2 regions of the Methylorubrum populi genome follow, and region 2 is predicted to be linked to the other one. Evidence: predicted binding sites of a transcription regulator. Region 2 holds the regulator's gene; the other holds the start of a gene.
What was found. The regulator HrcA, encoded in region 2, represses chaperone genes, less so after heat shock. The targets are predictions, from matches to a motif close to GTTAGCACTCNCNNNNNGNGAGTGCTAAC.
Positions count from the first base shown of each region.

Region 1: a site for HrcA is predicted at 2,270-2,298, ahead of groES (co-chaperone GroES). Genes of this name have one in related genera too.

Region 1 covers NZ_AP014809.1:5,593,428-5,597,865, forward strand. Annotated here, with positions in the region: gene groL (chaperonin GroEL) at 182-1,822, opposite strand; gene groES (co-chaperone GroES) at 1,910-2,200, opposite strand; gene MPPM_RS26060 (magnesium transporter CorA family protein) at 2,415-3,419, shown strand; gene MPPM_RS26065 (MarC family protein) at 3,463-4,104, opposite strand; gene MPPM_RS26070 (lipopolysaccharide biosynthesis protein) at 4,317-4,438, shown strand, end outside.
Region 2 covers NZ_AP014809.1:542,856-547,293, reverse strand. Annotated here, with positions in the region: gene rph (ribonuclease PH) at 1-703, opposite strand, end outside; gene MPPM_RS02475 (hypothetical protein) at 837-1,100, opposite strand; gene hrcA (heat-inducible transcriptional repressor HrcA) at 1,390-2,460, shown strand; gene MPPM_RS02465 (DMT family transporter) at 2,592-3,551, shown strand; gene MPPM_RS02460 (efflux RND transporter permease subunit) at 3,721-4,438, opposite strand, start outside.

The DNA of each region.
Region 1 (4,438 bases), 660 kb from region 2:
TGATGAGGCGAGGCTGCCCAGACACGGGGTCGGCGGCTATCGCATAGGATACAGTTCGTCTGCATTTCTTGGGGAGGGGCCGCTCACAGCCGGCAGGCCGCTCCGTAATCTTAGGGCAAGTCAAAGAGAAAGGGGCCGCCTCGCGGCGACCCCTTCTCCGTCTTCGATCGGGTGCGTGGACTTAGAAGTCCATGCCGCCCATGCCACCGCCGGGCATCGCCGGGGCCGGGCTGTCCTTCTTCGGCGCGTCGGCGACCATGGCTTCCGTGGTCACCAGCAGGCCGGCGACGGAGGCCGCGTCCTGGAGGGCGGTGCGCACGACCTTGGCCGGGTCGACGATGCCCGACTGGATCATGTCGACGTACTCTTCGGTCTGGGCGTTGAAGCCGTAGGTCTCGGAGCCCGTGTTGTCGGTGATCTTGCCGACGACGATCGAACCCTCGACGCCCGCGTTCTGGGCGATCTGACGGATCGGGGCCTCAAGCGCCTTGAGCACGATCTTGATGCCGGCCTGGACATCCGGAACGTCGGACTTCAGCTCGGCGACCGCCTTCTTGGCGCGGAGCAGAGCCGTGCCGCCGCCGGGGACGATGCCCTCTTCCACCGCGGCGCGGGTGGCGTTGAGCGCGTCGTCCACGCGGTCCTTCTTCTCCTTGACCTCGACCTCGGTCGCGCCGCCGACGCGGATCACCGCGACGCCGCCCGCGAGCTTGGCGAGACGCTCCTGGAGCTTCTCACGGTCGTAGTCCGAGGTGGTCTCCTCGATCTGCGCCTTGATCTGGCCGACGCGGGCCTCGATGTCGGCCTTCTCGCCGAGACCGTCGATGATCGTGGTGTTCTCCTTCTCGATGCGGACGCGCTTGGCGCGGCCGAGCATCGGCAGGGCGACGTTCTCGAGCTTGATGCCGAGATCCTCGGAAATGGTCTGGCCCTTGGTGAGGATCGCGATGTCCTCGAGCATCGCCTTGCGGCGATCGCCGAAGCCCGGAGCCTTCACCGCCGCGACCTTCAGGCCGCCGCGCAGCTTGTTCACGACGAGCGTGGCGAGCGCCTCGCCCTCGATGTCCTCGGCGATGATGAGCAGCGGCTTGCCGGTCTGCACCACGGCCTCGAGCACCGGCAGCATCGGCTGCAGCGAGGAGAGCTTCTTCTCGTGGATGAGGATGTAGGGATCCTCGAGCTCGGCGACCATCTTCTCCGCGTTCGTGACGAAGTACGGGGAGAGGTAGCCGCGGTCGAACTGCATGCCCTCGACGACGTCGAGCTCGGTCTCGGCCGTCTTGGCCTCCTCGACGGTGATGACGCCCTCGTTGCCCACCTTCTGCATGGCGTGGGCGATCATCTCGCCGATCTCCTTGTCGCCGTTGGCGGAGATCGTGCCGACCTGGGCGACCTCTTCGGAGGAGGCGACCTTCTTGGCGCGGGCGGTGATGTCCTTCACGGCGGCCTGGGTCGCGAGGTCGATGCCGCGCTTCAGGTCCATCGGGTTGATGCCGGCGGCGACGAACTTGGCGCCCTCGCGGACGATCGCCTGGGCCAGCACGGTGGCGGTGGTGGTGCCGTCACCGGCGATGTCGTTGGTCTTCGAGGCCACTTCGCGCACCATCTGGGCGCCCATGTTCTCGAACTTGTCGGCGAGCTCGATCTCCTTGGCGACCGTCACACCGTCCTTGGTGATACGGGGCGCGCCGAAGCTCTTCTCGATGACGACGTTGCGGCCCTTGGGGCCGAGGGTGACCTTGACGGCATCCGCGAGGATGTCGACGCCGCGCAGCATCTTGTCGCGAGCGTCGGCGGAGAAACGAACGTCTTTCGCTGCCATGTGAGTACCTGCCTCAGATGAGAGTGTCGGAAAGCCCTGAAGCCTGCGAGACGCGGCCTCGAAGGGCGGTGGATAAGGGCGGCTGCCTTAGGCGGCGACGACGCCCATGATGTCGGATTCCTTCATGATGAGGAGATCCTGGCCGTCGATCTTGACCTCGGTGCCGGACCACTTGCCGAACAGCACGCGGTCACCGACCTTCACGTCGAGGGCGTTGACGCGGCCCTGCTCGTCGCGGGCGCCGGGGCCGACGGCGACGATCTCGCCCTCCTGCGGCTTCTCCTTGGCGGTATCCGGGATGATGATGCCGCCCTTCGTCTTCTCTTCGCTCTCGATGCGACGGACGACGACGCGGTCGTGCAGCGGACGGAACTTCATGAGCTGCCCTCTTGCTTCGAAATGGCGGTTGGTCTTGATGCGGCCGGGGCGACCGCGCTCCACCTGATTGTTAGCACTCTAAACACGTGAGTGCTAACGACGGTCGCGAGATAGGCGCCGGCCGATTTCGAGTCAAGGCGCAGCTTCTTCGCCGCTGCGGCGTTTCTGCAGGAATTTATCCGCGCATCCCGCGCGAGAGGGACGATCTCTCCCCATGATGAGCCTGCACGGGGCCAACGGTGCGGTCGAGCACGGCGGCGCGGCGGGCGGCGCGAGCCTGCCCGATCACGCTCTCTGGATCGATCTGAACGATCCGACCGCGGAAGAGGCGGCGCAGGTGGAGCGGAAAACCGGCATCCGCATCCCGTCGCGCGCCGCGCTCAGCGAGGTGGAATCGTCGAGCCGCCTGCGCCGCAACCGCGACGGCCTCTCGCTCTCGACGCCGATGGTGACCTTCGACCGCTCGGATTTCAGCCTGAAGCCGCTGGGCTTCCTGCTGACCGCCGATCACCTCGTCACGGTGCGCTTCCACGAGATGCGGGCCTTCGCGGCAGTGCGCAAGCGTGTGGATGACGGGGATGGCGACGGCAGCACCAGCACGCGGATGTTCCTGCTCGTCGTCGAGGAACTGGTCGACAACCTCGCCGACCTGCTGGAGGAGATGTCGGCCGACCTCGACAGCCTGTCCACCCGCATCTTCGACTTCGATGCCGGTGCGCGCCCCGGTGCGCGGAAGGGCGATACCACCGCTCCCAAGCGCCGCGACCTGGCGTTGCGCCGCCTGCTGCGCTCGGTCGGGCGTCACGGCAAGTCGCTGGCCAAGGTCCGTGCCAGCCTGCTCGGGCTCGGGCGCATCATCGCCTTCGCCAAGAGCGAGTGCCAACAGGGGCTCGGCGAGGGCGACCTGCCCCGCTTCGACACCCTGGCGGGCGACATCGCCTCGATCGACGAGTTCGAGACACGGCTCTCCGAGACCGTCCAGTTCCTGCTCGACGCCACGCTCGGGCTCATCAACATCGAGCAGAACAACGCCTTCCGCGTCCTCACCGTCGTGTCGGTGGTCGGCGTGCCGCCGACGCTGGTCGCCTCGATCTACGGCATGAACTTCAAGCACATGCCTGAACTCGATTGGGTTTACGGCTACCCCTACGGTCTCGCGCTGATCGTGATCTCGGCGATCGCGCCGCTGCTGTACTTCCGCAGGCGGGGCTGGCTGTAGCACCCCGTCATGGGACGCCCGCGTCGGGGAGGCATCCTGCGCCTCATTGGCTGAGGCCGGGGAACAGGTTTCGCAGGCTCGTCACGATCATCTCCATCGCGACGGCGGCCAGGATCATGCCCATCAGGCGGCGCGTGATCGCCGTTGCCGTCGCCGACAGGTGGCGGCCGAGCCAGGGGGCGGAGAGCAGCGCGACGGCCAGGAGGACGAGAAAGCCGCCGAGGCCGATCGCGACGTCCAGCCACTTCCCCTGGGTCTCGGCGGTGTGCCCGAACACGATGAGCGTGGCGATCGTCCCCGGACCGACGAGCAGGGGGATTGTCAGAGGATAGATGGCGACGCTCTGCGCATCGATCGCCTCCTGCTTCTCCTTGGGATCGCGCTCATGCGTTCGGCTCGACGAGCCCTGCAGCATGGAGAGCGCGATCGTCAGGACGATCAGCCCGCCCGCCAAGCGGAAATCGTCGACGCTGAGCCCGAAGGCATCCAGGACGGCCTGCCCGCCCACCAGCGAGACGAAGCAGCCGATCGTGGTCCCGACCGATGCGGTGACGGCAACCCGCCGCCGCACCGCATCGGAGGCGCCCTCGGTGAGGGAGAGGAAGACCGGCACGTTCGCGATCGGGTTCATGATGGCGAACAGCGCGGCGAACACCTTCGTGATGAAGGGCAGATCGACAGACATCGCGAGTCTCGGCTTCGGGCCGCGGGCTCATAGCATGGTTCGGGCTTCGACCCGTTGCCGCCGCGCACGCCGCGGCGGGGCGCGGCAAGCCTCGGTCCGCATGCGGACCGGAACGGTGGTGGCGCGATCGCCCCACAATTCAGGCTTTGTTGGCGGCTAGCTGCGAATTTCGCCGACAGGCTCCAGGCTGAGCGAGCAGCGTATCCCGTCCCATGGCCGTCATCGCCGCCTTCGTCCTCAATGCCGGGCTCAACTTCGTCCTCGGCATCGCTATCGCCCGGATGCTGGGGCCGGCCGATTTCGGCCGCTTCGCCCTGGCCACGGCCGGTGCGGT
Region 2 (4,438 bases):
CCTTCCGCTGCAGCTCGACCAAGCTGGCGATGCCGCCCTTGGCCAGCCCGAGCAGTTCGATGAACTGCGCCTCCGAAAAGGGCTCCATCTCGGCGGTGCCCTGCACCTCGACGATGCCGCCCTTGCCGGTGAGGACGAAGTTGGCGTCGGTCTCGGCGGCCGAATCCTCGGCGTAGTCGAGGTCGAGCACAGGCTGACCCTTGTAGATGCCGCAGGAGACCGCCGCGACATGGTCCTTCAGCGGATCGACCGAGATGATCGAGCGGGCGCGCATCCAGGCAAAGCAATCGTGCAGGGCCACCCAGGCGCCGGTGATCGAAGCGGTGCGGGTGCCGCCATCGGCCTGGATCACGTCGCAATCGACGGTGATCTGGCGCTCGCCCAGCGCCGGCAGGTTGGTGACGGCGCGCAAGCTCCGGCCGATCAGGCGCTGGATCTCCTGTGTGCGGCCCGACGGCTTGCCGGAATTGACCTCGCGGCGGGTGCGCTCGTGGGTGGCGCGGGGCAGCATGGCGTACTCCGCCGTCACCCAGCCCTTGCCGGAGCCGCGCAGCCACGGCGGGCCGCGCTCTTCGAGCGAAGCGGTGCAGAGCACGCGGGTATTGCCGAAGGTGACGAGGCAGGAGCCTTCCGCGTAGCGGGCGACCGCCCGCTCCAGCGTGACGTCGCGCATCGCGTCCGCCGCGCGCTTCGAGGGACGCATCCATTCAGCTCCGTATCGAAATTCGAAGCCCGGCCTCTTAGGCGCTGCCGCCGCCCGCGGCAACCGCTTCCCCCCGAAACGAGAGAGGCCGCCGTCTGGCGACGGCGGCCTCCTGCAATGCCCTATCGGCCGCTCACCAGCGACGGTGACGACCGTGATGGCGGTGATGGTGATGGCGCGGGCCGTGGAAGTGGCGATGGCGGTGGAAGTGGCGGCGATGGTGATAGTGCCGGCGGTAGTGCCGATGGTGCGGCCGGTACTGCGCCTGTTCGACCGTGTCGCCCGCCTGCGCGGCGGCCTCAGTCTGAATCGGAAGCGGAGCGGCCTGTGCGGCGCGGGGCGCCGAGGCGAGCCCGAGGCCGGTCATCGCAATCGCCAGAGCGGCGGCCTTGACCATGGTCTTTCGTGCGCCTGTAAGCACTGTCGGGAGCTCCCTTATCGCTTGTTGTGACGGATACGCGGGATCCCGCTCGAGAGCGCGTTCCCGTCCGTGAAACGACCCGAGGGGTCCGAATGATCCCTGCCGCGGTCACGTTTGCCGATCGACGGCAGCGGAGGCCGTCCCGGCGGCCATGTCGCGCGGCGCTAGGATCATGTCGCGCGGCGCGAGGATTGATCGGCGGCCCTTGAGCGCCCACAATCATTCGTCAGCTTTCTCGTGTCCCTAGATCGAAACCGTTCAGCCGATCGTGCAACCGCAGCCCCAAGCGCTCTCCGCCCTCAACGAGCGCTCCCGAGAAATCTTCCGGCAGATCGTCGAGAGCTACGTCACCACCGGAGAGCCGGTGGGATCGCGTAACCTCGCGCGCATCCTGCCGATGAGCCTGTCCCCGGCCTCGATCCGCAACGTGATGGCGGATCTGGAGCATTCCGGGCTCATCTTCGCACCCCACACCTCGGCCGGGCGCCTGCCGACCGAACTCGGCCTGCGCTTCTTCGTCGACGCGATGATGGAGATCGGCGATGTCGATCTCGCCGAGAAGGCGCGCATCGAGGCGCAGATGCAGGCGGCCGCCTCGCGCCACACCTTCGATTCGGCGCTGGCGGAGGCCTCCTCGCTGCTGTCGGGCATCTCCCGCGGCGCGGGCGTGGTGCTGACCACGAAGGTCGATGCCGGCCTCAAGCATGTCGAGTTCGTCCGCCTCGACGCCGACCGAGCCCTCGTGGTTCTGGTTTCGATCGATGGCACGGTCGAGAACCGCTTGGTCGATCTGCCGCCGGGCCTGCCGGCGGGGGCGCTCCAGGAGGCCTCGAACTTCCTCAATGCCCGCCTGCGCGGCCGGACGCTGGACGCCCTGCGCGCCGACATCGAGGCCGGCCGCACGGCGATGAAGCGCGAACTCGACGATTTGACCGAACGGCTGGTCGATGCCGGACTTGCGACCACCGTCGGCCCGTCCGAGGCGCGCCAGCTCATCGTGCGCGGGCAGGCCAATCTCCTCGACGATCTCCGCGCCGCCGAAGACCTCGAGCGCATCCGCCTGCTGTTCAACGACCTCGAGACTCAGAAGGACGTCATCGAGCTGCTAGCGCGGGCCGAGCAGGGCGACGGCGTGCGCATCTTCATCGGCTCGGAGAACAAGCTGTTCTCGCTTTCCGGCTCCTCGATGATCGCCGCGCCCTTCCGCGACGGCGCCCAGAAGATCGTCGGCGTCGTCGGCGTGATCGGTCCGACGCGGCTCAACTATTCCCGCATCGTGCCGATGGTCGACTATACCGCCCGCGTGGTCTCCGGCCTGCTCGACCGGTCGCGATAGCGGACCGAGGCGATCCAGCGGGTGCGGTCCCGGCGCGCCGGCCCACAATGGCGATTCGAGAGCAAGGAGCGGGAAGCACGCTCTCCGGCAGGCCCTTAGGCAGGGATCGACACACCTGCCGGAGCCCTGCCATGTCGACTGCCGTGAACCGTCCGATGTCCGCCGCGGAATGGGTAATGCTTCTCAGCCTGTCCGTGCTGTGGGGCGGATCGTTCTTCTTCACGGGCGTGGCACTCTCCGCCCTGCCGCCGCTGACCCTCGTCGTCCTGCGCGTGGGGATCGCCGCGCTGATTCTCAATCTCATCCTTCCCTTCGCCGATCCTCACCGCTCCCGCTGCCGCGAGGCCTGGGCGGCCTTTCTCGGCATGGGAATCCTCAACAACGTCGTGCCTTTCGGCCTCATCGTCTGGGGCCAGACCCACATCGCTTCCGGACTTGCGGCGATCCTCAATGCGACGACACCGCTCTTCACGGTCGTTGTCGCCCACCTGCTCACTTCCGAGGAGCGGATGACCGGCAACAGGCTCGCGGGCGCGCTCGTCGGTCTCGGCGGCGTGTCCGTCATGATCGGAGCGGGCGCCTTCGCCGAGGCCGGGAGCAACCTGCCGGCGCAGCTCGCAGTGCTCGGGGCGGCCCTGTCCTACGCTCTGGCCGGCATCTTCGGACGGCGCTTCCGGCGCATGGGCATCTCTCCGCTCGCCACGGCCACGGGGCAGGTCACGGGGTCGACGCTCGTGCTCCTGCCGGTCGCGCTCCTCGTCGATCGGCCCTGGACCCTGGCGGTACCCGGTCCGTCGGTCTGGGGGGCCGTGCTCGGAATCGCGGCGCTGTCCACAGCGCTCGCCTACCTCCTCTACTTCCGGCTGCTGGCGAGTGCGGGCGCGACGAACCTCCTGCTCGTCACCTTCCTGATCCCGGTCTCGGCAATCCTCCTCGGCGCGTCGGTGCTGGGCGAGCACCTCGACCCGCGCCACTACCTCGGCATGGTTCTCATCGGATGCGGCCTCGCCGCCATCGACGGTCGCGTGTTCGAGCGCGTCGGAATGCGGCGCAGCGAGGATCCCGCGGTCTATCAGGGGCGGGACATCTGAGCGTCGGCTCAGAGCCGAACGGCCCGAGCGGGGGAGTAGACCGCTGAAAACAACCGGCCGGCCCATGCGAGGGGGCGGTGCACGGGCCGGCCGGCGTACCGCGCGCTTCCGAGGGAGGCAGCGCGATGGCAGGGCATCGGCGGATCGATGAGCCGATGCGAGGGGAACCCTATCCGTGATGCGCCGCCGGGGCAGGCGTATCACCCGGCTCGTCGCGCGGTCCAACGAAGCGGCCGAGCAGGCGCCCGAGCCCGTTGCCGAGGCTGTCCATCAGCAGGAACACCGCCGGCACGAAGACCAGGGAGAGCAGCGTCGAGACGATCAGCCCGGCGATTACCGCCACTGCCATCGGCGCGCGGAACTCGCCGCCGATGCCGAGCGCCAGCGCCGAGGGCACCATGCCGGCGGCCATGGCGATGGTGGTCATCACGATCGGCCGGGCCCGCTTACGCCCGGCATCGACGATCGCCGTGACGCGGTCGACGCCCGCGCGCATCTCCTCGACGGCGAAGTCCACGAGCATGATCGCGTTCTTCGTCACCAGACCCATCAGCATCAGGATGCCGATGACGACCGGCATCGAGATCGGCATGTGGCAGATCAGCAGGCCGAGGATCGCCCCGCCGATGGAGAGCGGCAGCGAGAACAGGATGGTGAGCGGCTGCAGGAACGAGCCGAACAGCAGCACCAGCACGGCGTAGACCATCATGATGCCGGCGCCCATGGCCATGAGGAAGCCGGAAAAGACCTCCTGCATGATCTCGGCATCGCCGGTCTGGCGGATGGTGACCCCCGGCGGCAGGTTCTTGGCCGTCGGCGTGGCGAGCGCCTGCTCGATCAGCGAGCCGAGCGCGTCGGAGCCTTCCATGTTGGCCTCGACCGCGACG